DNA from 4 places in the Bradyrhizobium sp. 147 genome. Region 3 is predicted to be linked to each of the others. Evidence: predicted binding sites of a transcription regulator. Region 3 holds the regulator's gene; each other region holds the start of a gene.

Region 1 (7,215 bases), on a different contig from region 3:
CCCCGCGGGCACCTCGCGCAGCGACAAGTACTGGAGCCCGGTGGGGCGCGTCGACAACGTCTATGGCGACCGTAACCTCGTATGCTCCTGCCCGCCGGTGAGCGATTACGCGGAAGCCGCGGAGTAGCGGCTTACGGCGCGATCAACGAACGGGCATCGGCGTCCCAACGCCAGAGCCGTTCGTTGGTCAGCTCGGTACCACCCCACCAACGTGTGAGCGGGTTGTGGCGCCACAAATCGTCTTCGCGGGCTACAAGTGAACGCCCGAGCTCTGTCAGCGTGACCTTCCACTCGCTCTCGCCGCGGTACTGCCGCTCTCATCGCCGCAACGGTCAAGCAGCCACAGCAAAATCAACTGCGCATTCGGCTCAGGTCCTGTCCATAATTCGACCGATTCGCATTCCGCCATCAGCTCGATCAATCCACGCCCCGTCATCCCCGAGTTTTCAAGACGCCAGGATGGTGTGTCGTCCAGCCAATGGAGGCTATGCGGCTGCGTTGTGCGTGGCGCAAAGAACGCCTCGAGTTCGGCATCCGACGGCAGCGGTCCCCAGACCAGCCGACGCTCGATCGCAATGACGAGATCGGCGAGACCGGCGCGTTGTATCCCGCCGGCAGTGGACGAGTCTGTTGTCACAATGAACCGCGTCATGCCTCAGGGCCTCGTCAAACCAGGGCCGTACCGCCACAGCCGGTCGTTGGTCAGATGCGTGCCGCCCCACCAGCGATCGATCGGATTGTGGCGGCTGAAATCATCCTGATGGGCCAGGACGGCTTTACCGAATTCGGTCAGCGAAAGGCGGCTGCGCAGATAGACTTTATGCCGAGCCCTCAAATTCTTAAGGTCGATTGTGCGCAGTTCCTCGCCCAAACCGGCCACTGCGGGATTGGGGCCGAGCGCCCGCCCCTCGAGCAACCAAGCCAACTCGGTCTCTCCGAACACGAACGTGCGCCGATGCGAGCGCAGGTGAAACAACGAATTCGTGTTCGCAAACCCTCTGGAAAGAAGTTCCAGAAATCGCATCTCCGTCGCACCAAGCCCTGTCGAGGGTGACGGCAGTTCTGGCAGCAGATTGAGCAAAGCCGGCCTCAGCATCGGTAATGCACTGAGGTCGCTGTGGAGGAGATTGACGCAGCTTTCCGGTGTCGGTTCGCAATAGGCCCGCCACGCCGCCTCGGCGGTCCCGAATTCCCTGGCAGAGACATTAAAGGCGGGAATATGCGACGCAGACTTTCGCAGGTTTTCGCCCCTCATCGCGATCAGATCGTCCACCACAAGGCGCACTTTGAGTTTTTGCGCCGGCCAGGAATGAGATCTGAGGTGATCGAGCAGCCAAATAAGTTGCAACTGATCCTCGGGATTTGGATCGAACCAGAGTTCGATCGCATCGTAAGGTTCGCAGAAATCGACAAGCGACAGATCTTTGCGACGACTCATGGCGCGAGGCCAATGGATGCCCCAGTCCGACCAGTGATCACCCGGCCCAAGACTCTCCGAACGTGCCGCAAAATAGGCCGCACGCATTTCAGGTGGAGGCACGGGTCCCCACTGAAAGCGAAACGAGAACATTATGACGAATTCGGCCAGTCTCGATCTTGCGAGAGCAAAGCCCGACGAACTGGTCAGGACCAGACGCTTCATCACACTACCGATCACGACAACGCAAAACGAAACGGGCGCTGACGACGTCGGCAACTCAACGTCCTCAGCGCCCGCTCCTCGCGAAAATTCTTCGCGGTAAGTCTTACTCCTCCGTCGGCTCCTCGCCGTCGGCGTCGCGCTCGGGGGTGCCGGCGAGAATCTGCTCGGCGATCAGGCCGGAGTTCTGGCGGATCGAGGTCTCGATCTTGGCGGTGATGTCGGGATTGGCCTTCAGGAACGCCTTGGCGTTCTCGCGGCCCTGGCCGAGGCGCTGGCTGTCATAGGAGAACCAGGCGCCGGATTTTTCGACGATGCCGGCCTTGACGCCGAGATCGAGGATCTCGCCCATCTTGGAGACGCCCTCGCCGTACATGATGTCGAACTCGACCTGCTTGAACGGCGGCGCCAGCTTGTTCTTCACCACCTTGACGCGGGTGGTGTTCCCGACGACTTCGTCGCGCTCCTTGATAGCGCCGATGCGGCGGATGTCGAGGCGGACGGAGGCGTAGAACTTCAGCGCGTTGCCGCCGGTCGTGGTCTCGGGCGAACCGTACATCACACCGATCTTCATGCGGATCTGGTTGATGAAGATCACCATGGTATTGGACTTGTTGATGGAGGCCGTGAGCTTGCGCAGCGCTTGGCTCATCAGGCGGGCCTGCAAACCCGGCAGCGCATCGCCCATCTCGCCCTCAAGCTCGGCCTTCGGCACCAGCGCTGCGACCGAATCGATCACCAACACATCGACCGCGCCGGAGCGCACCAAAGTATCGCAGATCTCCAGCGCCTGCTCGCCGGTGTCGGGCTGCGAGATCAGGAGCTCATCGATGTTGACGCCCAGCTTGCGGGCATAGACCGGGTCGAGCGCGTGCTCGGCGTCGATGAAGGCACAGATGCCGCCCTTCTTCTGCGCTTCCGCCACCGTATGCAGCGCCAGCGTGGTTTTGCCCGAGGATTCCGGCCCGTAGATCTCGACGATGCGCCCCTTGGGCAGGCCGCCGATGCCGAGCGCGATATCGAGCCCGAGCGAGCCCGATGACACCGCCTCGATGTCCATGGACCGGTCGTTCTTGCCGAGCTTCATCACCGAGCCCTTGCCGAACTGACGCTCGATCTGGGAGAGCGCGGCGGCCAGAGCTTTACTCTTGTCCATGGAAGATCCTTCGACGATACGCAAGGCAGTGGCGGACATTGGGTCGTGCTCCTTATGGCGAGGATTCGCTAGGGGGACAAACGATTGAGATGCGGGCCGGCAATAACAGCAATGTACCCCATTTGTTCTAGGTTCGCAATATGTTCTTTCCGAGAGTCCCTAATTCACTCACCGCCTGAATCGAAAAGGGGCCGCCTTTCAGCGACCCCTTGCCGGTTACAATCTCGTTTCGGGATGAAATGCCAGCCCCGACGGGAGCCATCGTACCGGTACCCCGATGCCAAGTGGATTCCGGGCAACTACCGTTCGTATCACTGTCCTATCTGCCCAGGATCTCTCGCTTAGCCGTCACAATCCTTAATCCTGAGGCACCGAACCTTTTCGCGGTCTATGGCCTTCTTCGGGAGGAGACTGCACCTCCGGAGCCTCTGCCATGACTGAAGACGCACACCGAGACGTCATCGGGCGCAATCCACTCCTGAGGCCGCGCAGGAGGAGAGATGATCAAGTTCGAGCGCAAGGAGAACGCGTTCCGCAAGAAGGACCGCGACGAGCGCGCCGCCGAGCTGCGGCTGCCCTGGGACGAGGTCAAGCTCCACTAGCGCTCGCCAGGGCCCGCTGCGCACGGCTGCCGTGAACCCGAGGGAACCAACATCGCGCGTCGGGGTGCGCTTCTCGCTCGATTAAGGTGTCACGATACCTCCGGTAAGTCATTGATGGAATGACGAAATCATCCCAGAGCCTACTGTGCATGGGGTTGTTTTTCCATTTTTGAAAGACAAAGCGCCGGTTCATCATCGGCAAACCGCGACGATACGGACCCCGGTCGCTCCCGCACCTGCGCTTGCGCTGCCTTACAGCACCGCCAGCAGCACGAGGCTGATCACCAGCACGACGAAGCCAGCCGCCGTCGCGGCGGCGAATGACCGCTCTACGTTATCCATGATGCCACCCCGTTGCCGCCGCGCCACGTTCCCCCATGGCCGCGCCGGACGGTGTGGAATCTTGCCGACCCGTGTGTCGCCAGTTGTGCGGCCGGATGTCGAAATTGGGACGGGCGCGGGGCCAGTCTGCGGCCTCGCGACCGCGACTTTCACTGACACCCGTCAGGCGCGTGTCAGCCTGATCGCCTATTCTCGTCGTGCTCGGTGGACCAACACTGGGCCTCCATACCCAGCCGACGACCCCGCTCCCCCGAGCGGGGTTTTCTGTTTGCGGCCCATGGACGAAGGCGATTGCCGACGCGGCTTCGATTTGGCCCTGTCAGGCTGTCGTAAGCCGAACCGGCTAGGGTCGCTTGGCTATGGTGTTGCAGCCCAGCACCTCAGCCTCCAATAACTTTCTCCCCGCTTGGCTCTCCCCAGGCGGGGTTTTTTTCATGCCTGCCGGCCGGGTCGCAGGTCCTTCTCCTCGCGCGTCAGCCGCAGCGAGACGGCGCGGATCGCGGGCGCAGCCAGCAGCACGATCGGCAGCATCGCGGCCCATGCGATCAGCCACGAAACCATCCAGTGCCCGAGGAAGGCCATCGCGCTCCCCGCGGGAACGCTGGCGATGCCGGCCGCGATCAGCGAGGTCAGTCCGGACTGGATGATGCCGAAGACGAAATGGGAGTAGCGGCGGGGAATGCCGAGCATGAGGCGCCCATGGTTTGCCTGCCGTCATGAGGCCAAGCAAGGCACATGCCGTCGGCGCGATGGACTCCGTGGTTCTCCGACCATGAACAGAGTTCCCTTCCCGCGCGCGAGGCCACGATGGGTTTACCGGCAGATTTTGCTTGTCCCCCGGAATATGACGGCGCCCAACATGCTGCAGGCATGGAAAGTGAGTCGTGGGAGGTGACCATGAATCACAGGGGTGTCGAATTCACCGTCGCCAGGACGGCAATTCCCGGAATCTGGCACTGGCGATTCCGCATCGGTGAGCAGATCAAGATCGGCCGAACCTCGATTTGTTGGCGATTCGACGGGTGCAGCTGCGCATCGACCGCGAGCTCAAGGCGATCGAGCGCAAGACGGCCTGAGCAAGACCGCCGGTGAGATCAAGCGGCTAGTGCGGCGCCTCGCCAGGGGCGTATCCCGTAGCCGCCCGGAATTGATCTGATCGGGGTTTGGGATTGCACTGCGCGCCCGTGGCCTTGGGGGTTGGGCCGTCACGCGTGATCGGTGCCAGCCATGCCGCTCTACTTCTTTCGAATCCGGAACGGCCGTTATTCCGGCTGCGCGGACCAGGCGAGCGAATTTGCCGATCGCGACTCGGCCTGGAAGGAGATGACCAGCGTCTGCGCCGACATGGCCGCCGGGATCGCCCGCAAGCTCCAGGAAAATTCCGAATGGCACATGGAGCTGCTGGACGAGGCCAAGGAGCCGGTATTCCGGATCCGCATCGTCGCAGAAACGCTCGAAAAGGTGAGACCCTAATCCGCGCTGGGCAGCCGCCGCATGGTGAATTCGATGTCGCCGCCGGGCAATTCGCGCCAGCTCTCGACCGCGCTCATATAGCCCGCCTTGGGGTAGCGGGCGAAGAAGGCCTCCGCCCTCGCCCGTGCCGCTGCGCGTGGCAGCGTGAAGGTCTCGCGCAGATAGCCGTCGCCGGTCGCGTGGTCCGGCTTGCCGCCCATCTTGCGCCGGCGCGCCATCCGTTCGGCGAGATCCCGCGGACGATCGGCCATGTCCCGCCCTCCTCTACGCAAATACGCTCTTGCGAGATGTAAGAGGCCTGTGGGGCAAAGAGGAGTCCCCGGCCGGAGGCGTCCACCGCCTCCGATCGGCGGAAAGGTCAATTGGCAGCCGTGCCGGATTTCTTCTTCGGCGCACTGGTCGCGGCCGATGCCTTCGGCGCCGCCGACTGCTTCGGCGGATCGGAGCGCATGCCGCCCCAGGGATCGTTGGAGGCCTTGGAGTCCGGAATCTTCTTCAGCGTTTCCTTGTAGGCCTTTTCACGTTCGGCTTCCGCAGCCTTCTCCTCGGGGCTCTTGCTCGGACCGTCCTGCAGCAAATTGAGATTGGGCATTTGCGCATAGGCCGGTCCCGCCAGCACGGCCAGCACCGCGGCCATACGGAAAAGCTTCATCATTCGCTCCTTGATCATCCACGAAGCGCGGATCGCCCGCGCCTTGTCGTCCTTGTGGCGGCCGACCGCAAGCTCAGGGCCGCATAGCCGCTAGATCCGGTCCGATCTGCATGATTTCGGCGCATGTAGCCAGTCGTCCCAGATCGGGCCGCATCTGGTGCAGCCGTTCAGCGCAAGGGCGAGCGCGGCCAGACAAAAGACCAGGACACATCGACGCAACATCATCCACCCTACCCAAGCAAGGCCATCATATCGGGCAAAGTCGGGCATTTTCAAGCCGACGCGGCCGGCAGCAGACCGGGTGACTTTGCCGCGCCGATGCGCGCAGAATGAGACCAAACATCCGGCAACAATGGAGGGAACGACAGCAATGCAAACGCAGCCAGACGTCGAGTTCGGCATCACCGATGCGCAACGCATCCTCGGCGAGGTCTTTGCACCCTGGGTCCAGGATCTCGACCTCTCGGTCGAGCGCATCGAGCACGCACAGCCAGCGAATGCGCCGGACTGGCAGCCGGGCGCGCTCTTGCGCATGCCGTTCTCGGAACGGCTGTGCCGGAACGGCGGCGTGGTCTGCGGCCAGGCGCTGATGGCGCTCGCCGACACCGCGATGGTGATCGCGATCCTCGCCGCCAATCGCGGCTATCGTCCGATGACCACGGTCGACCAAACCACGCATTTCATGCGCGCAGCCTCCTCGTCGGACGTGCTGGCGGACGCGCGCGTGGTGCGGCTCGGCCGCACCATGAGCTTCGGCCGCGTCACGCTGCTCTCGGCCTCCGACAACAAGCCGGTTGCGATGGTGTCGAGCGCGTTCGCGATGCTGCCGGGGTGAGCACGCGCGATGTGAACGATCGTTCGCATCGCCTCCATAACACGATCATGATCGCGTGACACGACGGCGGTGGCGCCAGCGCAGGCCCGTGATCACAAGCGCGACGACCGCGAGCGCGATGGCTGAGAACGCCGCAAGAAAACGTCCACCGGGACGATCGACGGTGCGTGACCACAACGATGGCCCCTCGCCCGGCCGCGCCAGACGAAACGCAACGACGCTGTCGCCGATCGACGTGCCTGCCTCGGAGTGGCCGCCGGCGCCGATCGCGACATATTGCTCCCCCTGCCAGAGATAGGTCATGGGGTTGGCGACGCCCGGGACGGGCAACCGGCCCTGCCATAGCTCCCTGCCGCTCTGCGCATCGAATGCGCGCAAATAGGCGTCCATCGCTCCGGTGAAGACGAGCCCGCCTGCGGTGACCGCGAGCCCGTTGACGAGCGGCGCGCCCCAGGGCAGCGGCACGCCGAGCGGCGCAAGATCCTCGGTGGTGCCGACCGTCGAGCGCCAGAGGAT
Region 2 (7,215 bases), on a different contig from region 3:
GATGACTAGCGACGTGAAAGTGGCTCTGGAAGAGAGCACCTCATTTGGCGAGGCGAGCGGCATCGAGGTAGAGGCTCGGCCTCTCCTCGAAGACGTAGCTATCGGCGAACCGTTCAACCCCGATGACATAGACGTCGCTACAAGGTCGATGACGATAGATTTGCTGCTGTCTAGGATTGCCGCTGATGCAATCGATCTTGAGCCCGACTTTTAGCGTCGGAGAGGGATTTGGACCGATCGCCAACAGAGTCGTTTGATCGAATCTCTTTTATTGAGAATTCCGCTTCCTACACTTTATGCGGCGGAGGATGAACAAGAGAATTGGGCGATTGTGGATGGTATCCAGCGGCTAACCACCATTACGCGCTTCATTTCGCCTGAATTGATAGAAGAAGCTCCGCTACGTTTGAGTGGTCTGGAGTATCTGGGAAATTCGTTCAATGGCATGGTTTATGATGATCTGCCTGCGCGACTAAAGCGCCGCCTTCGTGAAACTGAGCTGGTTGTTCATTTGATTAGGCATGGCACGCCGCAAGAAGTAAAATTCAATATCTTCGCTCGCATCAACACTGGCGGATTACCTCTCTCCAGCCAAGAATTGCGTCATGCGCTCATTCCCGGTCAGGCCAGAAATTTCCTTAGGGATTTGGCAGCAAGCGATGCGTTCAAGGTCGCAACCACGTACAGCATACGCGACGAACGAATGGCTGATCGAGAAATGGTGCTACGTTTCGTCGCTTTTCGTTTGAATGAGCCTGAGGAGTTTAGAGCGTACGATTTTGATCGCTTCCTTGGTGATGCTATGCGTCAAATAAATACTCTGAGCCGTCGTAAGCTCGATCGTTTGGGGGAGGAGTTCGTTGCTGTGATGAATACAGCAGCGGAGATCTTTGGAGATGATGCGTTTCGAAAGCGCTATCGCGAGCAAGACGCGCGCATGCCCATAAACAAGGCGCTGTTCGAAACTGTTTCAGTGGCGATAGCTTCGCTGGCGGACTCTGAGCGGCGGCGATGTGTTGACAGAGCCACCGAAATACGCGCGCGAATGATGGTCTTAATGCAAGATAGAGTATTCGAGAGCTCAATTTCGCAGGGTACAGGCGATATTGCCAAAGTTCGCTACCGATTCATGGCAATGGAGCGAGTATTTCAGGAGGTGGCGCGTGGCTGACCTTTTGGCGCTCCACAATTTCAAAGCGTTCAAGGACCTTGCGCTTCCTCTTCGGCCGCTCACTGTACTGGCTGGTTTAAACGGTGCGGGCAAGAGCACCGCGCTTCAGGCGCTAGCGTTGGTCAGGCAGTCTCGCGATGCTGGTTTTCTTGACTCGAAGGGCTTCTTGCTCAATGGCGAACTCGTTGAGTTGGGAACGGGATCTGACCTCCTTCACGATCAGCACGAGGATGACGTTATCCGTATAGGTATGCACGATGGGCGAACGCCTTGGGAGTGGGAGGTCGCATACGCTCCTGAGGGTGATGTCTTGCACTTTGCGACCTCGCCCAAGTACGGAATGTTTGCTGGAAACTTTGATGGGGGACTCTTTGGCAATAATTTTCAGTATTTGAGGGCTGATAGAGCCAGCCCGAACGTCAGTTATCCCAAATCATATCATGTCGTAAGCGAGCGCCGCTTTCTTGGCACGCGCGGAGAATTTACTGCACATTATCTCAATGCGTTTCGGGATGCTCCTGTACCAGAGCGGCTCCGGCATCCGGCCGAAATGGCTCCTGGCTTGCTGTCACAGACCAACGCTTGGATGCAGGTCTTCAGTCCTGGCGTAAGTCTCAATGTTGCCGAAGTGCCGCGGACCGACTTTGTTCAGCTTGACTATAGTTACGGCGGTTCAGCAGGTCTCAGCGGCTCCAATCCATTTCGACCAACCAATGTCGGATTTGGACTTACTTATGCACTCCCTGTGGTTGTTGCGTGTCTTGCCTTGCCGGCGGGTAGCTGGGTTCTGGTAGAAAATCCAGAGGCTCATTTGCATCCCCAAGGCCAGGCTGCCATGGGCGAAATGATAGCGCGTGCGGTAGCCGCAGGGACGACCATTATAGTAGAGACCCATAGCGACCATCTTCTGAATGGCATCAGAATTGCCGTGAAGGAGGGGGTGCTCTCGCCAGAGCAAGTGGGACTAAATTTCTTTCATCGCCCGATGGGCGCCGTCGAACCTTCTCACGAACAACCAAAGATTTCCGCTGATGGGCGGCTGAGTCATTGGCCGAACGGCTTTTTTGATCAGTGGGATAAATCGCTCGATCGCTTGCTGTCATAAGATGGCATTCTTAACCTTCTTAAATGAGCTCTCTTACCCGCAGGGCTCGCAGACTCAAGCGTCGGCCCGTGAAGTGGTGCGGACGTTGATCGCACTTTTGAAAGAGCTGAAGGCGGAACGATCGGATTTGGCCCTTCATTCATCCGTGCCATTAGGGGCTGTGCCGCTTGGTGATAATCTGTGGCTCAGCGCCTTGCGTGCTGATGCAGACACCATCGATGAGTGGCGCTTTCTTCGTGGCTTGGAAAATCGAGCTCCCTTTCATATTGGCCTGGATCGAAAGATTGCTGCTAACGTAGACTTCGAATTCGAAGATAAGAGCGCGATTGCGCTAGGACTGGCATATGAATTTGATGCTTTGGCAGTTAGCTTTGACTGTGAGACTTGGCGTCGGTCCGAAGTGGACGTCTTCAGGCTCGAACTGCAGGATGAAGCGCTCGAATCGGAAGTTGTCGTTGTCCGAAACGCTTCGATCCGAGGTCACGTCGATCCGGTGCGTGCTTGGATGCGCATTGTGGCGCTGCAGGCGCCTAGCGATGGGGATGATTTGTAGGACAATCGAGCCGAACGCTTCCCGCGCCTTCGTTTCTTGCCGCGTGTAGAGGAGCAAGTGCGTTCGCTAAGATCGGGAGCGCCTGAATTGTTGGCCGTGAACCGGCGCCTATGGGAAATTCAGTGCGCGCTTGCAGAGTGGAATCCTGAGTCACACGCTCTCCCGACTTTTCGTACTAAGGTTACCCCTGAACACGAGCAACGCCGATCCTTATTCAACTTCGTAGATGTGCAAGGAGAGGTGCGCTGCTTCGATCTGCACGCGCGATACACGCCCGGTGCCGGGAGGATCCATTTGTGGTGCGACCGTTCCAATGGAACGGCCGCTATTGGCTACATTGGTGAAAAAGTCCAATCGTGACGAGGTCAGGAATTACGACCTGTCACAAACAAAAACGGCCGGATCTTCCGATCCGGCCGCAACGCAACTCTACTGGCTAAGCCTACGCCACACGACGCAACTTAGCCCCCGCCCAATTCTGAATTCTTAGCTCGCCTTCTTCGCCGGCGCGTCGCCGACCTTCTTCTGGATGGCGCGCTTCAGCTCGAGGGCGCGCGGCGACAGGACGTCGGCGCTGGCCTTGAGCAGGAAGGCATCCAAGCCGCCATTGTGGTCGACGCTCTTGACCGCGTTGGTGGAGACGCGCAGGCGCACGTTGCGCTCGAGGGCTTCCGAGATGAACGTCACGTTGACGAGGTTCGGCAGGAAGCGGCGCTTGGTCTTGATGTTGGAGTGGCTGACCTTGTGGCCGACGAGGGGGCCCTTGGCCGTCAGTTCGCAGCGGCGAGACATGGTAGAAATCCTCAGGTTCGAGCCCCCAACGATTTGCGGCCGCCATTCGGGGCGCCACGGGGGCAAATTCTTTCGTCCTTGCAGGGAGCGGGCGGACGTATAGGGGGGAAGGGGCGGGACGTCAAGGTTTTGGGGTGGATTTAGCCCCACGCCGGGCGTCATCGCCCGCGAAGGCGGGCGATCCAGTATTCCACCGGCGCGGCTGGAGTCGAGGGGCCGCAGCGTGCTGGATGCCCCGCTTTCGCGGGGCATGACCGCGGAGGGGGCGGGGAAAGGTTGGCGCCAAGGGCTACCGCCCGATCACCAAAACGGCAATGATCGGAACGCCTTACCATCACATAAAGGGCGTATTCGCGGCCGAAGAGTCCTGGGGAGTTCCGCCGCTTTTGGCGTCCAGCACATTGTTTGCCGCTGTTTTTGGCTTAACTAACAAGGCCTGACGGCCCCATTGGATGGCTTCGTGAATATCCTGACCTCTCACCCGCCGCGGCGGCGCGCCGGCCAGTTGGCCCTGGCGGCGTTCTGCGGCCTCGTCTTGGCGTGGGGAGCGGCGCCGGCAACGGCGCAAGGCAAGCTCGAGGCGCAATATGAGGCGACACTATCGGGCATTCCCGTCGGCAAGGGCGCCTGGAACATCGACATCCAGGACGACGTGTTCGCGGCCGCGGCTTCCGGCGGCACCACGGGGCTTTTGAAGTCGTTCGCGGGCGGCTCGGGCACCGGCGCCTCGCAGGGCCGCGTCGTCAACGGCGCGCTGGTTGCGACCGGCTATCAGGCCTCCACCACCACCTCGAAGAAGACCGAAGAGATCCGCATCACCCTCGACAAGGGCAATGTGAAGGATTTTGCGATCCTGCCGGAGCCGCCGGTCGACCCCGATCGCATCGTCGTCACCGAAGCGCATCGCCGCGGCGTCTGGGATCCGATGACGGCCTCGCTGCTGCGCGTGCCCGGCAATGGCGATCCGGTGTCGCCCGAGGCCTGCCATAATAGCGCGCCCGTGTTCGACGGCCGCATGCGCTACGACTTGAAACTCGATTTCAAGCGCATGGAGAGCGTGAAGGCCGAGAAGGGCTACAAGGGCCCGGTCGTGGTCTGCGCGCTCTATTTCGTGCCTGTGGCCGGCTACATCCCCGATCGCCCCGTGATCAAATACCTCGCCGCCCAGCGCAACATCGAGATCGCCTTTGCGCCGGTGGCGGGAACGCGCATTCTGGTCCCGTTCTGGCTGAAAGTGCCGACGCCGTTGGGACCTGCGATGCTGGAAGCGACCAGCTTCATCACCTCCCCCCAGCCGCCACGCGTCGCCAAGACGCAGTAGGGGTTCTTAACCCTCCCCTCCAAGGGAGGGTAAAAGGAAGTCTTGTGAATTCAACGGCTTACCTACTGTGCATGGGGTTGTTTTCGCACTTTTTGTTTGGCAGGTCGGCGAAGCTGGAATCCATTTGACTCCCGCCTGATTCTGATTCGACTCCCGGCCGTCCCCAGCCTTAAGGAACACGTCATCAAATCGTCGCTTGTACGGCAGCCGGAGCCTTCATCTAGTGCACGCCTGTGGCGAGTCCCGCGACATGTTGCGTGAACGGAACGGGACTCGGCAGGGAGTCAGCGATTCGGCCGCGATTCGTTCTAGAGTCGTTCCGAAGCTTAAGGCGAACGGGAAAAGCGTCGCAAAGTGAGACACTGCGCGAGGTTGGGAAGACTGCTCCGCGTTCGCTGTCACCGCGCGGCTTGACCGGGCGATCCAGTACGCCGAGGCAATCGTGGTTGAGCCGATGAGCCGCGGCGGACTGGATGCCCCGGTCAAGCCGGGGCATGACAGCGGAGCGCGTGGTGGCGTTCGGAGACATCGCTGACACCTGATCGCCTCATCGTCTCAAACAGCACTGACATTCGCCCAAATCGGCACTACCTATCTCCAGAATGGCTTTTTCTTCCTCCCCCTTCGCTTCCGAGCGTGCCCCCGGTGCCGGCGTCACTGCGGTGCTCGGGCCGACCAACACCGGCAAGACCCATCTCGCCATCGAGCGGATGCTCGCGCATCCCTCCGGCATGATCGGCCTGCCGCTGCGCCTGCTTGCGCGCGAGGTCTACAACAAGATCGCCGATCGCGCGGGGCCAGAGAGCGTCGCGCTCGTGACCGGCGAGGAGAAGATCAAGCCGAAGAAGCCGCGCTATTGGGTCTCGACCGTCGAGGCGATGCCGCGCGATCTCGACGTCTCCTTCCTCGCCATCGACGAGGTCCAGATCGCCTCGGACCTCGAACGCGGCCACGTCTTCACCGACCGCATCCTCAACCGCCGCGGCCGCGACGAGACGCTGCTCTTGGGCGCTGCGACCATGCGCCCGATCATCGAGCGCCTCTTGCCGGGCGTGTCCATGATCACGCGGCCGCGCCTGTCGCAGCTCGAATTCGCCGGCGACCGCAAGATCACGCGCCAGCCGCGCCGCACCGCCATCGTCGCCTTCTCCGCCGACGAGGTCTACGCCATTGCCGAGCTGATCCGCCGCCAGCATGGCGGCGCCGCCGTGGTGCTGGGCTCGCTCAGCCCTCGCACCCGCAACGCGCAGGTGGCGATGTTCCAGAACGGCGATGTCGACTATCTCGTCGCCACCGACGCCGTCGGCATGGGCCTCAATCTCGACGTTGACCACGTTGCCTTTGCCTCCGATCGCAAGTTCGACGGCTACCAGTTCCGCCGCCTGACACCCTCGGAATTTGCGCAGATCGCCGGCCGCGCCGGCCGCGCCACGCGCAACGGCACCTTCGGCACCACCGGCCGCTGCGCGCCGTTCGAGCCCGAACTCGTCAACGCGCTCCAGAACCACACCTTCGATGCCGTGAAGATGCTGCAATGGCGCAACTCGAAGCTGGATTTCTCCTCGCTCGGCGCGCTCCAGGTGTCGCTGAACCTGGGCCCAGGGCACGAGGCGCTGACGCGCGCCCCGATCGCCGAGGACATGCGCGTGCTCGACCACGCCGCCCGCGACGTCGATGTGCGCGATATCGCGCATGGCAAGGCGGCCGTGGAGCGCCTCTGGGAGGCCTGCCAGGTCCCCGATTACCGAAAGCTGTCGCCGGCCGCTCATGCCGAGCTGGTGACGACGCTGTACGGCTTCCTGATGCAAAAGGGATGCATCCCCGATAGCTGGTTTGCCGCCCAGGTCGATCAGGCCGACCGCGTCGATGGCGACATCGACACGCTGTCGGCCCGGATCGCGCAGATTCGCACCTGGACCTTCGTCGCCAACCGCCCGGATTGGCTGAAAGACCCCGAACGCTGGCACGGGATCGCGCGCGAGGTCGAAAATAAATTATCGGATGCGCTCCATGAACGCTTGACTGAGCGTTTCGTTGATCGCCGTACCAGTGTATTGATGCGCCGCCTGCGGGAGAACACGAGCTTGAATACTGAAATCGGCAAGACCGGCGAAGTCATCGTCGAAGGCCACGTCATCGGCCGCCTCGACGGCTTCACCTTTGCACCGGACGCTGCGGAAGCCGGCTCCGATGCGAAAGCCTTGCAGGCTGCAGCGCAAGCGGTGCTCGCCGGCGAGATCAACGCGCGCGCCGAAAAGCTGGGCAATGCACCG
Region 3 (7,215 bases):
GCGACAAGACTTCAAATTCTCGGGAGGACAACAATGAATGACGCGCCCCGCATCCGGCCGGACAGGAACGTCGAACTCGGCGCCAGCAACGAGCCGTTCCAGAACCTGCACGAGTTCATCCGGAAGGCGCGCGCCAACCTCAACCAGAATGCCTGGGACTACATCGTCGGCGCTGCCGAGACCGAGACCACGATGCGCCGCAACCGCATGGCGCTGGACGAGATCGCCTTCCGCCCGCGCGTGCTGCGCGACGTTCGCAAGGTCGACGGCTCCGTCGAGCAGTTCGGCCGCAGGATGCGGCTGCCGGTGGTGCTCGCCCCCGTCGGTGCGCTGGAGATCTTCGATCCCGATGGCGCGGCAAGCGTCGCGCGCGCCGCCGGCACCTTCGGTGCGGCGCACATGTTGAGCTCGGTGTCCGAGCCGGGGCTCGAGAAGACCGGCGAGGCCGCGCCCGACGCGCTGCGGCTCTATCAGCTCTATGTCCGCGGCGACGATGCCTTCGTCGCCGATGTCGTCAGCCGGAGCGAGAAGAACGGCTATGCCGCGTTCTGCCTGACTGTCGACACCGCCCATTACAGCCGTCGCGAACGTGACATCGCCAAGCGCTACGTTCGCGAAAGCCGCCTGCGCGCGACCGGCGGCGATTTCCAGAAGGGTCTGGAATGGCGGACGGTGAAGATGATCAAGGACAAGTTCAGGATCCCACTGATCCTGAAGGGCATCGCCACCGCCGAGGACGCTCAGATCGCGATCGATCACGGTGTCGAGTGGATCTACGTCTCCAACCATGGCGGCCGTCAGCTCGATCACGGCCGCGGCGCCATGCATGTGCTGCCTGAAATCGTCGAGGCGGTGAAGGGCCGCGCCAAGATCATGGTCGATGGCGGCTTCTGCCGCGGCACCGACATCGTCAAGGCGATCGCGGCCGGCGCCGACATCGTCGGCATCGGCCGGCTGCAATGCTGGGCGCTGGCCGCGGCCGGCGAAGCAGGCGTGATGCGAATGCTGGAACTGCTGGAGGACGAAGTGCTGCGCTGCCTCGGCCTCCTGGGTGCCACCTCGTTCGCCGAAGTCGACAAATCCTGCCTGCATCAGGCGACCGCAACGAATGCGCCGAGCGTGTTCAGCGCGTTCCCGCTGTTCGACCACGAGCCCTACCGATACTGAAAAGTGAAAGAACGCGATGACCTCACTCTCCCCCGGTAGCGCCGATGCGCTCCTGTTCGATCTCGGCCGCGTGGTGCTCGATATCGATTTCTCCAAGGCGATCGCCTGCTGGGCGGGGCATGCGGGCTGCCAGCCCGAGGCCATCGTCGCACGCTATGTGCGTGACGAGGCCTACCGGCTGCACGAGGTCGGCAAGATCAGCGACGAGGATTATTTCCAATCGCTGCGTTCATCGCTCGGGATCGGCATTTCCGACGCGCAATTTCTGGAGGGATGGAACGCGATCTTCGCCGGCGAGATGCCTGAGATCGCCGAGCTCTTGCCGCGCGCGGCGAAGCAGGTGCCGCTATATGCCTTCTCCAACACCAACCGGCCACATGTCGACTATTTCTCGAAGGAATATGCCGGGGTGCTCGGGCATTTCCGCGAGCTCTATCTGTCGTCCAGCATCGGCCTGCGCAAACCGGATGCAGAGGCGTTCGATCATGTCGTGGCGGCGATCGGCCTGCCAGCCAGCCGAATCGTCTTCTTCGACGACCTTGCCGAGAACATCGAGGGGGCGCGAGCGCGTGGACTGACGGCGGTGCATGTCACCTCGCCCGGTGATGTCGGCAAGGCCTTGCTAGGGTTGGGAATTTGACCACCGATGCCGACCGGATCGGGTCGGGTTCCGGGCACCCAAATCCGCTCGGGTAGGGACCAATTCACTTTGTACATTTTTGTACAGAGTTCCGGGAACGGAATACCTCCCTCCGGACTCTATGAGTCCGTTGGGACGTCTACATCGGACTTATTCTCGTGCTGGGCAAAGCCTACCTCACAAAGCAAGCCTCCTTGCTGCTCGAATTCGCCAAGACCACCTCGGATTCGCGCCTCTCCGCCAAGCTGATCAGCAAGGCCGCCGACCTAAAGTCGCAGGCCGATCCGCTGCCGGACAAGGATCAAAGCCCCAAAGCTCCGGACGTGACAGCCGGCGTCAGTTCGGGCGAACAGACGCAGAGTTGATCCGATGCTGGCCGTGGCGCTCATCCTTGTCGTCCTCGCCATGGCTATCCTCGTACCGGTCTGTCTCGCCTTCCGGATCATGCCGTGACCGGTCTGCGCACGATTCTTCATGACGGAGATCACGCAGGATAAATCATCCTGTCGGCGCCTTTGCCTCACGCCTGCACTCGGCTAGAACTTTCGCCGCCCATTGCCGATATGCTCAGCAGGAGTTTCCGCCCTTGGCCTTGATGCCGGTTTCTGACGCGCTTGCCGCGGTGCTGGCAGGTGCGGAGCCGCTGCCTGAAGCGATGGTTTCCCTCAACGAGGCCTATCATCGCGTGCTCGCACGCGATGTCGCGGCGCTGCGCACACAGCCGCCGGAAGCAATGTCGGCGATGGACGGCTACGCGGTGCGCGCGAGCGATGCAACAAAGCTCGATAGTGCGCTCACCTTGATTGGCGAGGTGGCGGCGGGTCGTCCATTCGCGGGAACGCTGGGCCCCGGCGAAGCCGTGCGGATCTTCACCGGCGGCGTCATTCCCAACGGTGCCGACGCAGTCGTGATCCAGGAGGACACGGTTGCGGACGGCAAGCGCATCACGATCAAGGAAGCCGCCATTGCCGGCCGCCACATCCGCCCCGCGGGCGTCGACTTCTCCGAAGGCGACCTGCTCCTGCGCAAGGGAACCCGTCTCACCGAGCGCGATCTCGCACTCGCCGCCGCCATGAATCATCCGCAGCTTGCCGTCTGCCGCCGTCCGAAGGTCGCGATCCTCGCCACCGGCGACGAACTGGTAATGCCGGGAACCACGCCCGGTCGCGGCCAGATCGTCTATTCCAACGGCTACGCCCTGCACGCGCTCGCCCGCAGCGAGGGGGCCGATACCATCGACCTTGGCATTGTCGCCGATACGCTGGAGGCCACCACTGCCGGCATCCGCCGCGCCCGCGAGAGCGGCGCCGAGATCCTGGTCACGAGCGGCGGCGCGTCGGTCGGCGACCACGATCTGGTCCAGCAGGCGCTGAGGGACGAAGGCGTCGCGATGGCGTTCTGGAAGATCGCGATGCGCCCGGGCAAGCCGATGATGCATGGGCGGCTCGGCGCGATGCGCGTGATCGGCCTGCCGGGTAATCCCGTGTCATCCTACGTGTGCGCCTTCCTGTTCCTGGTGCCGCTGATTCGCGCCTTGTCGGGACGATCCGTGATTCATCACCGACAAGAGCGCGCCGTGCTCGGCCGCGATGTGGACGCAAACGATATGCGCGCGGACTATCTGCGCGCACATCTGGAGACGCGCGACGACGGCACGCTGGTGGCCCTTCCCGTCGATCACCAGGATTCCTCGCTGCTTGCGAATCTCGCTGCAGCACAGGCACTTCTCGTCCGCGCACCGTTCGCTCCGAAGGCAGAGGCCGGCTCGCCTTGCGAGGTGCTGCGCCTGCCCGTCTGAACGCATCCACTACACGCGTTCCGCGAACTTTGCCGCGTTCACGGTAAATTAAGCAGTTGCGGAACACATATGGAACATATAGTGTCCGTTCATGATTTGTTTCGAGCATGTAGCGGTCTACCGCTCCAATTCAGCGTCTCGGAATCGAACGACATCAACCGGGGGACTTTGGTCGAGATGTTAACGCGCAAACAATACGAGCTTCTGCGGTTCATCAGCGAACGTCTGAAGGAAAGCGGCGTGCCGCCCTCCTTCGATGAGATGAAGGATGCGCTCGACCTGCGCTCGAAATCGGGCATCCATCGCCTGATCACTGCGCTCGAGGAGCGCGGCTTCATCCGCCGCCTGCCCAACCGCGCCCGCGCCATCGAGGTGATCAAGCTGCCCGAGCTCCAGGCCGCCGCCGGCAGCCGCCGCGGCTTCACGCCGAGCGTCATCGAGGGCAATCTCGGCAAGGTGCGCGCGAGCTCCAGTTCTTCCGCAGACGAGGGCGAGCGTCCCGTTGCGGTGCCCGTGATGGGTCGCATCGCGGCCGGCACGCCGATCGAAGCGTTGCAGACCCGCAGTCACACCATCAGCGTGCCGCCCGACATGCTCGGCTCAGGCGAGCACTACGCACTCGAAGTGCGCGGCGATTCGATGGTCGAAGCTGGCATTCTCGATGGCGACATGGCGCTGATCCAGCGTAACGAGAGCGCCGATACCGGCGACATCGTGGTGGCCCTGATCGACGACGAGGAAGCGACGCTCAAGCGCTTCCGCCGCCGGGGGGCGTCGATCGCGCTCGAGCCCGCCAATGCCGCCTATGAGGTGCGCATCCTGCCGCCGAACCGGGTGAAGATTCAGGGCAAGCTGATCGGGCTGTACCGCAAGTACTGAGACGAGCTAGCGGTCATTCGATACCAATGATTCCGATTGGAGCGGACGACGGTCCGCTCCAGCTGGATAGTCTTTTGGTCTTGCGCAGATTATCCGGCCCCTCTCTCCGGCGCTCCATCCTCGGCATGCGGCCCCAAGCACTCATCGCTTGTGAAGAGATCTTAGGAGATTACGATGTGCAGGATCGCCTTAAGCGCCTTCGCAGCGTGCTGATCGCTTGATCGGCCGCGCAAGCATTCGCAACTCGATTGCAGCACCACGCACGCAAGTCAGCGCACGCAGGGAGCGAGCATTTCCGCAACGCCCGAACTGCCATCGACCGACAGCCACGGCGAAGCTGGCCACATTCCCCTGGTCGGCGCCCGTAGGCCACGGGCGCTCGCATCCGCCGAATGCACTGAAGCGAGCTTTGTTCCTATGGCTTCGGGAAAGATAATGTGATCGCGTCCGGCAACGCCAGCCGCAGATTTGCCTACAACGGAGCAGAGCGTTACGTGCTTCCACTCTGATAGAGGCTTGCGCCTCCGAAGGAGGCGCGGGTTGCTATCTTCGAATGAGGAGCACCCGATGTGTGACTACAGCCTGCATGCCGTTGCATCTCGCCCCGCCGAAGTCGGCGAGACGATCGTGTCGACAACGTTCCGCGGCACCTCAACGCGCGGCTTTGCTTCCGCGGCCGATCCGACCGTGGCCGTCTGCCTGCTGCCGGGAACGGAGCTCGCCTTCGCCGACAACGTCCGTTACGATAATCGCTGGATCTGGACGCGCACCATCAACTCCCGCGTCGGCAAGTTCGGCAAGATCGATCCGCACATACCCGACCGCCATCATGACGCGATCGAATTCCCCGACGGCAAATACGTGCTGGTGACGCAGCTCGTCGAAGGCCAGCGCGCAACCGTGCTGCAATTGCCGGTGACGCAGCCGGTCAGCGAGCGCGAGCACAAGCCGCAGATCGTCGCCGATAGCCGGTCGACGATCACGCGCTTGCCGATTGGCTGAGCCGCCCCGCCCGCGGGGTCGGGCCAGGATTGAAATTGCCATCGCCGGCCGAGGCCGGCGAGATGGTAAGATTTAATGCTGCGGAACGTCCGGTCGGACCCGGACCTACTCTTCGCGTTTGTTTTTAATCGTCCGGCGCCTAATCGTCGACCTGCAGGTCGGTCTCCGCCGGCGTTGCATCCGGTTGCGGGCCGCGGCCGTCCTCGGCACAAGGCTGCCGTCGAAATCACCCTCGCCGGCGCCGGCCGGCAGCCAGGGACGGCTTGTGCCTCTTGCTCTCACCGCCTGAATCGCAAAGCCGTCACCACGCTGCGTCAATGCCAGCGCGCCTTGGCTGGCGAGACGTTGCCGGTCGACCACCATCGCCGCGCAATCGGGCGGCGCGGGGCGCGTCGTGACCACCAGCGCGGCACGACTGCAATCCTCAGCCAGCGCATCGATGCGCAGGGAAAGCGCGACCAGCCGACCGTCGGCAAGCGGCGTCACACAGCCGGACTCATCGCACGACACGCCGTCAGCCAGCGAGCTACTCCCGGCATCGCGCGGATCGGCGTCGGCAGCTAACCACTGTTTGAGCAGAAAGCCATCCTTGCTCGCCCGGATCACATGCAACTGCCCGTCCCTGCCCCGCACCGCGACGCTGGCGCCGTCCCCGGCAATCAGGATATCGGGCTGCCGCACCGACAGCCCCCACGCGATGGAAGCCAGCAGCACCAAGGCACCGGACCAGCGCAAGGGCGTGCGCAACAGACCCATCACGATGATCCCGAGGCTTGCCGCGATCAACGGCGCGGTGCCGAACGCAGGGATCCGGCCGACTGCACCGGGCAGCGCCGCAACCCAGCGCGACACCGCGACCATCCAGTCGATGCCGATCCCCATCAGCCACCAGAACACACCGTCAAGCCCAAAGGGAGCCGCGAGCAGGCCGAACAGGCCCGCCGGCATCACCAGTGCCGAGACCACCGGCATCGCGCCGAGATTGGCGAGCACGCCGAACGGCGTGACGCGATGGAAGTGGAAGGCGGCATAGGGCGTGGTCGCAAGTCCTGCGATCAGCGAGGCCAGGAATAGCATCGCGATCTCGCGGCCGCCCCAAAGCGCGATGCGCGCCGTCGCGGAATGATCGGGCGAGGCAAACAGGTTCGGCATGCCGATCTGCACCAGCGCCACGAGCCCGAGCGTTGCGGCGAACGACATTTGAAAGCTCGGATGCACCAGCGCTTCCGGCGCGACCGCGAGCACGATCAGTGCCGCCACCGCCAACGTGCGGAAGGTGATGGCGCGGCGATCGACCATGACCGCGATCAGCACCACTGCCGTCATGAAGAACGAGCGTTGCGTGGCGACCTCCGCGCCTGACAGCAGCAGGTAGAACGCAGCCGTCACCAGCGCGGCGGCCGCTGACCATTTCTTGATAGCGAAGCCCGCCGCCAGCCCCGGGATCAAGGCCAGCAGGGCGCGCACCGCGAAGAACACGACACCGGCGACGACCGCCATGTGATAGCCGGAGATCGACAGCACATGGCCCAAGCCCCGAGATGAACATGGCGTCGTTGACGGGCGTGGTGATGGCATCGCGCCGCCCGGTGAGCAGCGCGGTCGCGATCGCACGGTTGTCGCCCTCGAGCGTCGCACGGATGCGTGCATCGATCGCATCACGCAAGCCCTGCATGAAGGCTGCGTAGCGCAGCCGCAAGCCGCCGGTCTCCGGCGGGGCTGCCACCGT
Region 4 (7,215 bases), on a different contig from region 3:
GAGATCGATGACCCAGTCGGCGGTCTTGATGACCTCGAGATTGTGCTCGATGACGACGACGGTGTTGCCCTGCGCGACCAGCTCGTGCAGCACTTCCAGCAGCTTCTTGACGTCGTGGAAGTGCAGGCCGGTGGTGGGCTCGTCCAGGATGTAGAGCGTGCGCCCGGTGGCGCGCTTCGACAGCTCTTTTGCCAGCTTGACCCGCTGGGCTTCGCCGCCGGAGAGCGTGGTGGCCTGCTGGCCGACGTGGATGTAGTCGAGGCCGACGCGGTGCAGCGTGTTAAAGGTCTCGCGAACGCGCGGCACCGCCTTGAAGAACTCGGCGGCCTCCTCCACGGTCATGTCGAGCACGTCGGCGATGCTTTTGCCCTTGAACAGCACCTCCAGCGTCTCGCGATTGTAACGCTTGCCCTTGCAGACGTCGCAGGTGACGTAGACGTCGGGCAAAAAGTGCATCTCGATCTTGATGACGCCGTCGCCCTGACAGGCCTCGCAGCGGCCGCCCTTGACGTTGAAGGAGAAGCGGCCGGGCTCGTAGCCGCGCGCTTTGGCCTCGGGCAGGCCGGCGAACCATTCGCGGATCGGCGTGAAGGCCCCGGTGTAGGTCGCGGGATTGGAGCGCGGGGTGCGGCCGATCGGCGACTGGTCGATGTCGATGATCTTATCGATGTGCTCGAGGCCCTCGATGCGGTCGTGCGGCGCTGCGCCTTCGCTGGCATTGTTGAGCTTGCGGGCGATGGCACGATAGAGCGTATCGATCAGCAGCGTCGACTTGCCGCCGCCGGAGACGCCGGTCACGCAGGTGAACAGGCCGAGCGGAATCTCGGCAGTGACGTTCTTGAGGTTATTGCCGCGCGCATTGACCACCTTGATGGTGCGGCGATGGTTCGGTGGGCGCCGCTCCGGCACCTCGACTTCGAGCTCGCCGGTCAGGTACTTGCCAGTCAGGGATTTCGGATTGCGCATGATCTCCGCGGGCGTGCCCTCGGCGACGATGTGGCCGCCGTGCATGCCGGCGCCGGGGCCGATGTCGAGCACGTAATCGGCAAGCCGGATCGCGTCCTCGTCATGCTCGACCACGACAACGGTGTTGCCGAGGTCGCGCAGGCGCTTGAGCGTATCGAGCAGACGGGCGTTGTCGCGCTGGTGCAGGCCGATCGAGGGCTCGTCGAGCACGTAGAGCACGCCGGTCAGGCCCGAGCCGATCTGCGAGGCCAGGCGGATGCGCTGGCTCTCGCCGCCGGACAGCGTGCCGGAGGATCGGGACAACGTGAGATAGTTGAGGCCGACGTCGAGCAGGAAGGTGAGGCGCTCGCGAATTTCTTTCAGGATGCGCCCGGCGATCTCGTTCTGCTGCGCGTTGAGCGCATCGGGCACGGTCTCGAACCATTCGCCGGCGCCCTTTACGGACAGCTCCGAGATCTCGCCGATATGCTTGCCGCCGATCCTGACGCAGAGCGCCTCGGGCTTGAGCCGAAACCCGTGGCACGCCTCGCAGGGGACGTCATGGAAATATTTCGCCAGCTCCTCGCGCGCCCACTCGCTCTCGGTCTCGCGATAGCGGCGGTTGATGTTGGTGATGACGCCCTCGAACGGTTTTTTGGTGTCGTAGGAGCGCACGCCGTCTTCATAGGAGAACTTGATCTCATCCTCGCCGGAGCCGTAGAGAAGCGCGTTTTGCGTCTTCTTGGGCAGGTCCTTCCACTTGGTGTCGAGCGTGAACTTGTAGTGCTTGCCGAGCGCGTTCAGCGTCTGCACGTAATAGGGCGATGATGACTTGGCCCAGGGCGCGATCGCACCCTTGCGCAGCGTCAGATCCTTTTCGGGGATGACGAGATCCTCGTCGACATGCTGCTCGACGCCGAGCCCGCCGCAGGCGGGGCAGGCGCCGTAGGGATTGTTGAAGGAAAAGAGTCTCGGCTCGATCTCGGGGATGGTGAAGCCGGAGACCGGGCAGGCGAACTTTTCCGAGAACAGGATGCGCTCGGGCCCGCTCTTGTCGTGGATCTTCGCGGTCTTTTTTTTCTCTTCCGCGGGCGCGGCCGCCGGCGTGTCGGCGAATTCGACGACGGCAAGGCCTTCGGCGAGCTTCAGCGCGGTCTCAAAGCTCTCGGCGAGGCGCTGGCCGATGTCGGCGCGCACTACGATCCGGTCGACCACGACGTCGATGTCGTGCGGGAATTTCTTGTCGAGCGTCGGCGCCTCCGCCAGCTCGTAGAAGGTGCCGTCGATCTTGACGCGCTGAAAACCCTTCTTGAGCCATTCGGCCAGCTCTTTGCGGTACTCGCCCTTGCGGCCGCGCACGACCGGGGCGAGCAGATAGAGGCGCGTGCCTTCCGGCAACGCCAGCACGCGGTCGACCATCTGCGACACGGTCTGGCTCTCGATCGGCAAGCCGGTGGCCGGCGAATAGGGCACGCCGACCCGCGCCCAGAGCAGGCGCATGTAGTCGTAGATCTCAGTGACCGTGCCGACCGTGGAGCGCGGATTCTTCGAGGTCGTCTTCTGCTCGATCGAGATCGCCGGCGACAGCCCGTCGATCTGATCGACGTCGGGCTTCTGCATCATCTCGAGGAATTGGCGCGCATAGGCCGACAGCGATTCGACGTAGCGGCGCTGGCCTTCGGCGTAGATGGTGTCGAAGGCGAGTGAAGATTTGCCGGAGCCCGACAGCCCCGTGAACACCACCAGCTTGTCGCGGGGAATCTCGACGTCGATGTTCTTGAGGTTGTGCTCGCGCGCGCCACGGATCGTAATCGCGCGCAGGCTTGAGCCCGCGTTCTGTTGTTGGCGCTTGGCCTTGATCACTTCGTCCATCCCGCTGGTCCTCAAGGAATCCCAAAGACGCGCGCTCGCGCCAATGTAAAAGGCGCGCTTCGCCCGGAACCGGGATCGGCGCCGATGGGTATGTCAGCGAACGTAGGAAGAACGCGAGCGGATTTCCAGTGGCACGTGCGAATCGTCAACGGATTGTTGGTGCGCTGGCGGCATCTGGCAGCAGCAGGAGCGAGCGGAACTGCGCGGATCGAGCCGTAAAACAAAAAGGCCGGCGCGAGGCCGGCCTTTCGTGACGATGTGACGTCGGTAGGCGATCAGTATTCAGCTCAGTACTTGGCGACCACTGGGCCCCCGAAGTGATAGTTCACGCCGACCTGCACGGTGTGGAAGTTGATCGTGCCGGAGGCCAGCGGAGCGCCAAGATTAGAGAAGTAGTTCTCGCTGCCGAGGCTACGATAGAGGTACTCGCCCTTGACCGACCACTGCGGAGCGAAGAAAGCTTCGACGCCCGCACCGACGGTCCAGCCGGAATGCCACTTGCTGTCGGAGACGCTCACGCCGAGGGCGCTGACGGTGATCTTGTTGTCGATCCAGGCGTAGCCGCCGGTGCCGTAGAACAGGACGTTGTTAACGGCCCAGCCGATTCGGCCGCGCACGGTGCCGAGCGCATCGGTCTTGGAGGCGACAGTGATGCCAAGTGCGGTCGCCGAAGCGCTCACGTCAGCCCAGGCGCCATCCGCCTCGATACCGAACACGACGTTGCCGGTCTGCCAGTTGTAGCCGGCGGTGCCGCCGACGAAGCCACCCTGCATCCGCGGATCGGACGCGTTTTCCCAAGCGCCGCCGCCGACGACGCCGAGGTAGAAGCCGGTCCAGTTGTAGACGGCGGCCGGAGCGATCGGGGCCTTGGTATAGGGGCGTGCTGCGAGGTCAGCGGCCGAAGCCGGAGCAGCGAGAGCGAACAAACAGGCCGAAGCCAACAAAACCTTTTTCATTTTCAACTAATCCCAGTCCCAGTTTCTGTTGTCGCCTTCCATGCCGAAGGCAGCGGACTCAACGGCCCAACTAATGCCGTGCTTACACCGCTAAAGCCGCAAGTTGTGTCTCCGAAAAGCCACAACAGCCACAAAACGTCTTGATCACTGACTTATCCGTCCGTCTGCTTCGGATAAAACGAAAAAGGCCGGCACGAGGCCGGCCTTTAATCCTTGAACGAAATCAGAGCGATCAGTACCTCGCGACCAGCGGGCCGCCGAAGCGGTAATTCAGCCGGACGAGACCGATGTCGACATCCTGGCCAATTCGGTCGCTCCCGAACACAACGCCCGCCGGCGTGGTAAAGCCGATCGTGCGGTGGCCGAGGAAAATGTGGTCGTATTCGACGCCGACCGACCAATTTGGTGCGAATCCGAATTCCAGACCGGCACCCACCGTGCCACCCCAGCGGGTTTCACGTGCCGATGCCAGCAGCGTGCCAGCGCCCGGGGTGCCTGCGGCGGCATAGACGTCGTACTTGTCCCCGACCACAGCGGCGCCGCCCTTCACATAGAACAGCACATTGTTCCAGGCATAGCCGACCTGCCCAGTGATCAGGCCAAAACTGTCGATGCGAGAGCGGTTACGATCACCGGTGACCAAAGCGGTGCCAGGGAATAGGGTGCTCACGTTGTCGCCGGAAAAGTCAGCCCAGTTGCCCTGGCCCTCGAAGCCGAACACCCAATTGGTCGACTGCCAGCGATAGCCAATCTGGCCACCGACCGTGCCGCCCGTTGCGTTGTGGCAGCCTTCGCCAACCAGAGTGCCGGTAACAGGCGTCACAAAATCCCAGCACTTGTGGCTCGAACCACCGCCGCCGTTGATACCGATGTAGAAGCCGCTCCAATCGTAGATCGCGGCAACGGCGGGAGCCGGAGCCTTGGTGTATGGGCGCGCAGCGAGATCTGCCGCGCTTGCGGGAGCCGAGAGGCCCAGCGCCATTGCACCGATTGCACTAAACAGAATCTTATTCATTGCAGTCTCCCCAGTTTCGACCGCTTCTCAAACTCCCCGAAGCGGCTAATTAAGGCGCGACGCCCATATGAACTAATTCCGAGGCAACCCTAGCTTACGAAACCGGCAAAGTCCGTCTCCGAAATGCCACACTCGCTGACCGAATGAGCCAAGCGCAACTTGATGAATGTTAAGCGGTTTCTGCCGTTCGCGGGAACCCAAAAAAGTTCCATCGAGCCGCTGCCTTCATCACCAACATCGCGGCTTGAAGGGCCCGATATCCGCCCCGATCGTCACAAAGAACAAATCTGGAACAAAGCCAGTGGCGGTGCTATATGTGGGGATAACCCGAGGGGTGATGGGCTGAGCGGCGCCCGCAAGCGTATAGGGTCGCCTCAACGGGCGGCGGAGGAACGCAGAGGGCGGACTCGGCCTTTGAAATTCAGTGGCATTGGAGTGGAGAGCGGCGATGGCGGGAAGCGTCAACAAGGTCATTCTGGTTGGAAATCTCGGCAAGGATCCCGAAATCCGCCGCACCCAGGACGGGCGACCGATCGCCAATTTGAGCATCGCCACCTCTGAGACCTGGCGCGACAAGAACACCGGCGAGCGCAAGGAAAAGACCGAATGGCATCGCGTCGTGATCTTCAATGAAGGGCTGTGCAAGGTCGCCGAGCAGTACCTGAAGAAGGGCGCGAAGGTCTACATCGAGGGCGCGCTCCAGACCCGCAAATGGACCGACCAGAGCGGCGTCGAGAAGTACTCGACCGAGGTCGTGCTCCAGGGCTTCAACTCGACCCTGACGATGCTCGACGGTCGCGGTGGCGGCGGAGGCGGCGGCAGCTTCGGCGACGAACCCAGCGGCGACTTCGGCTCGTCCGGTCCCGTAAGCAGCGCTCCGCGCCGTCCCGTTGCCGCTGGCGGTGGCCGCAACAGCGACATGGACGACGATATCCCGTTCTGAGAACCCGGATCACGCGGCCGAGGCGCATTGCCTGATTGGGCTCGCCTGGTGTGCCGTGTCAGCAATTCATGTTCATCGGCGGGGTGGGCTCGGATTTTCCGGGCCCGCTTCATGTTTGACGTGAGCTCGGATTGCGCCATGACAGATATTCTGACAGGGCACTCGCAGCGCGATCTTGAGGCGATGGAGGCCATTGCCGAAGGCCGCTTCCGCACCTGTCGGGAGCGGGGCTCGGAAGGGCTTAAGTTGTTGGAAAAATAGGCGGAAAAATCGCTTGCCCTGACCTTCGCGAGGGTAGTTATCGCGGCCCCGATGCGCTATATGATTCCCAGATAAACCTGACCGGATTTCCCCTTGGCTGACGACGAAAACAAGCCCGGCAACCAGCCGGCGCAACCCTCGGACATTCGCCCCGTCTCCATCCTCGACGAGATGAAGAAGTCCTACCTCGATTACGCCATGAGCGTGATCGTGTCGCGCGCGCTGCCCGACGCGCGCGACGGCCTGAAGCCGGTGCATCGCCGCATCCTGTTCTCGATGAACGAGGAAGGCTATACGCCGGACAAGAAGCACAAGAAGTCGGCCGGTATCGTCGGCGACGTCATGGGCCAATACCATCCGCATGGTGACCAGGCGATCTACGACGCGCTGGTGCGCATGGCGCAGCCTTTTTCGATGCGCGAATTGCTGGTGGACGGGCAGGGCAATTTCGGCTCGGTCGACGGCGATCCGCCGGCGGCGATGCGCTACACCGAGTCGCGCCTAACCAAGATCGCGCTGAAGCTGCTCGACGACATCGACAACGAGACCGTCGACTTTCAGGACAATTACGACGGCTCGAGCAAAGAACCGGTGGTTCTGCCGGCACGGTTCCCGAACCTGCTGGTCAACGGCGCCGGCGGCATCGCCGTCGGCATGGCCACCAACATTCCGCCGCACAATCTCGGCGAGGTCATCGACGCCTGCCTGGCGTTGATCGACAATCCTTCGCTGACCATTGACGAGCTCAACAACATCATCCCGGGCCCGGACTTCCCGACCGGTGGCATCATTCTCGGCCGCCAGGGCATCCGCAGCGCCTACCATCTCGGCCGCGGCTCCATCGTGATGCGTGGCAAGGTCACCTTCGAGACGATCCGGAAGGAGCGCGAGGCGATCGTCATCACCGAGATCCCGTATCAGGTGAATAAGGCGACGATGGTCGAGCGCATCGCCGAGCTCTACAAGGAAAAGAAGATCGAGGGCATCTCCGACCTGCGCGACGAGTCCGACCGCGATGGCTACCGCGTCGTCGTCGAGCTCAAGCGCGATGCCATGCCCGACGTGGTGCTGAATCAGCTCTACAAGTTCACGCCGCTCCAGACCAGCTTCGGCGTCAACGCCGTCGCGCTCGATTCCGGCCGTCCGCAAACGATGAACCTGAAGGACATGCTGACGATCTTCGTCGGCTTCCGGGAGCAGGTCGTCACGCGCCGGACCAAGTA

What was found. Region 3 encodes LexA, which represses DNA repair genes until DNA is damaged. Its sites were predicted from a motif close to TGTTCNNNNTGTGTTCNG; they were not measured.
Region 1: the regulator LexA is predicted to act here: its motif matches at 2,926-2,943, upstream of recA (recombinase RecA).
Region 2: the regulator LexA is predicted to act here: its motif matches at 5,247-5,264, upstream of IVA87_RS08525 (helicase-related protein).
Region 4: the regulator LexA is predicted to act here: its motif matches at 2,914-2,931, upstream of uvrA (excinuclease ABC subunit UvrA).

What each region holds. Positions count from the first base shown of each region.
Region 1 covers NZ_JADPKL010000077.1:243,569-250,783, reverse strand. The annotation lists gene gcvP (aminomethyl-transferring glycine dehydrogenase) at 1-127, shown strand, start outside; gene IVA87_RS17890 (hypothetical protein) at 275-652, opposite strand; gene IVA87_RS17885 (hypothetical protein) at 656-1,642, opposite strand; gene recA (recombinase RecA) at 1,746-2,834, opposite strand; gene IVA87_RS17875 (DUF2798 domain-containing protein) at 4,172-4,429, opposite strand; gene IVA87_RS17870 (hypothetical protein) at 4,967-5,212, shown strand; gene IVA87_RS17865 (hypothetical protein) at 5,209-5,463, opposite strand; gene IVA87_RS17860 (hypothetical protein) at 5,571-5,864, opposite strand; gene IVA87_RS17855 (PaaI family thioesterase) at 6,235-6,699, shown strand; gene IVA87_RS17850 (pyrroloquinoline quinone-dependent dehydrogenase) at 6,745-7,215, opposite strand, start outside.
Region 2 covers NZ_JADPKL010000028.1:109,207-116,421, forward strand. The annotation lists gene IVA87_RS08495 (hypothetical protein) at 2-214, shown strand; gene IVA87_RS08500 (DUF262 domain-containing protein) at 227-1,171, shown strand; gene IVA87_RS08505 (DUF3696 domain-containing protein) at 1,164-2,276, shown strand; gene IVA87_RS08510 (hypothetical protein) at 2,278-2,829, shown strand; gene rpmB (50S ribosomal protein L28) at 3,316-3,621, opposite strand; gene IVA87_RS08520 (DUF3108 domain-containing protein) at 4,133-4,942, shown strand; gene IVA87_RS08525 (helicase-related protein) at 5,545-7,215, shown strand, end outside.
Region 3 covers NZ_JADPKL010000099.1:36,933-44,147, reverse strand. The annotation lists gene IVA87_RS26015 (alpha-hydroxy acid oxidase) at 34-1,167, shown strand; gene IVA87_RS26010 (HAD family phosphatase) at 1,184-1,807, shown strand; gene IVA87_RS26005 (hypothetical protein) at 1,966-2,172, shown strand; gene glp (gephyrin-like molybdotransferase Glp) at 2,394-3,605, shown strand; gene lexA (transcriptional repressor LexA) at 3,783-4,484, shown strand; gene IVA87_RS25990 (hypothetical protein) at 5,052-5,486, shown strand; partial or broken gene IVA87_RS25985 (ComEC/Rec2 family competence protein) at 5,626-7,215, opposite strand, start outside.
Region 4 covers NZ_JADPKL010000117.1:96,769-103,983, reverse strand. The annotation lists gene uvrA (excinuclease ABC subunit UvrA) at 1-2,817, opposite strand, end outside; gene IVA87_RS28875 (outer membrane protein) at 3,105-3,773, opposite strand; gene IVA87_RS28870 (outer membrane beta-barrel protein) at 4,006-4,788, opposite strand; gene IVA87_RS28865 (single-stranded DNA-binding protein) at 5,237-5,731, shown strand; gene IVA87_RS35190 (hypothetical protein) at 5,870-5,992, shown strand; gene gyrA (DNA gyrase subunit A) at 6,086-7,215, shown strand, end outside.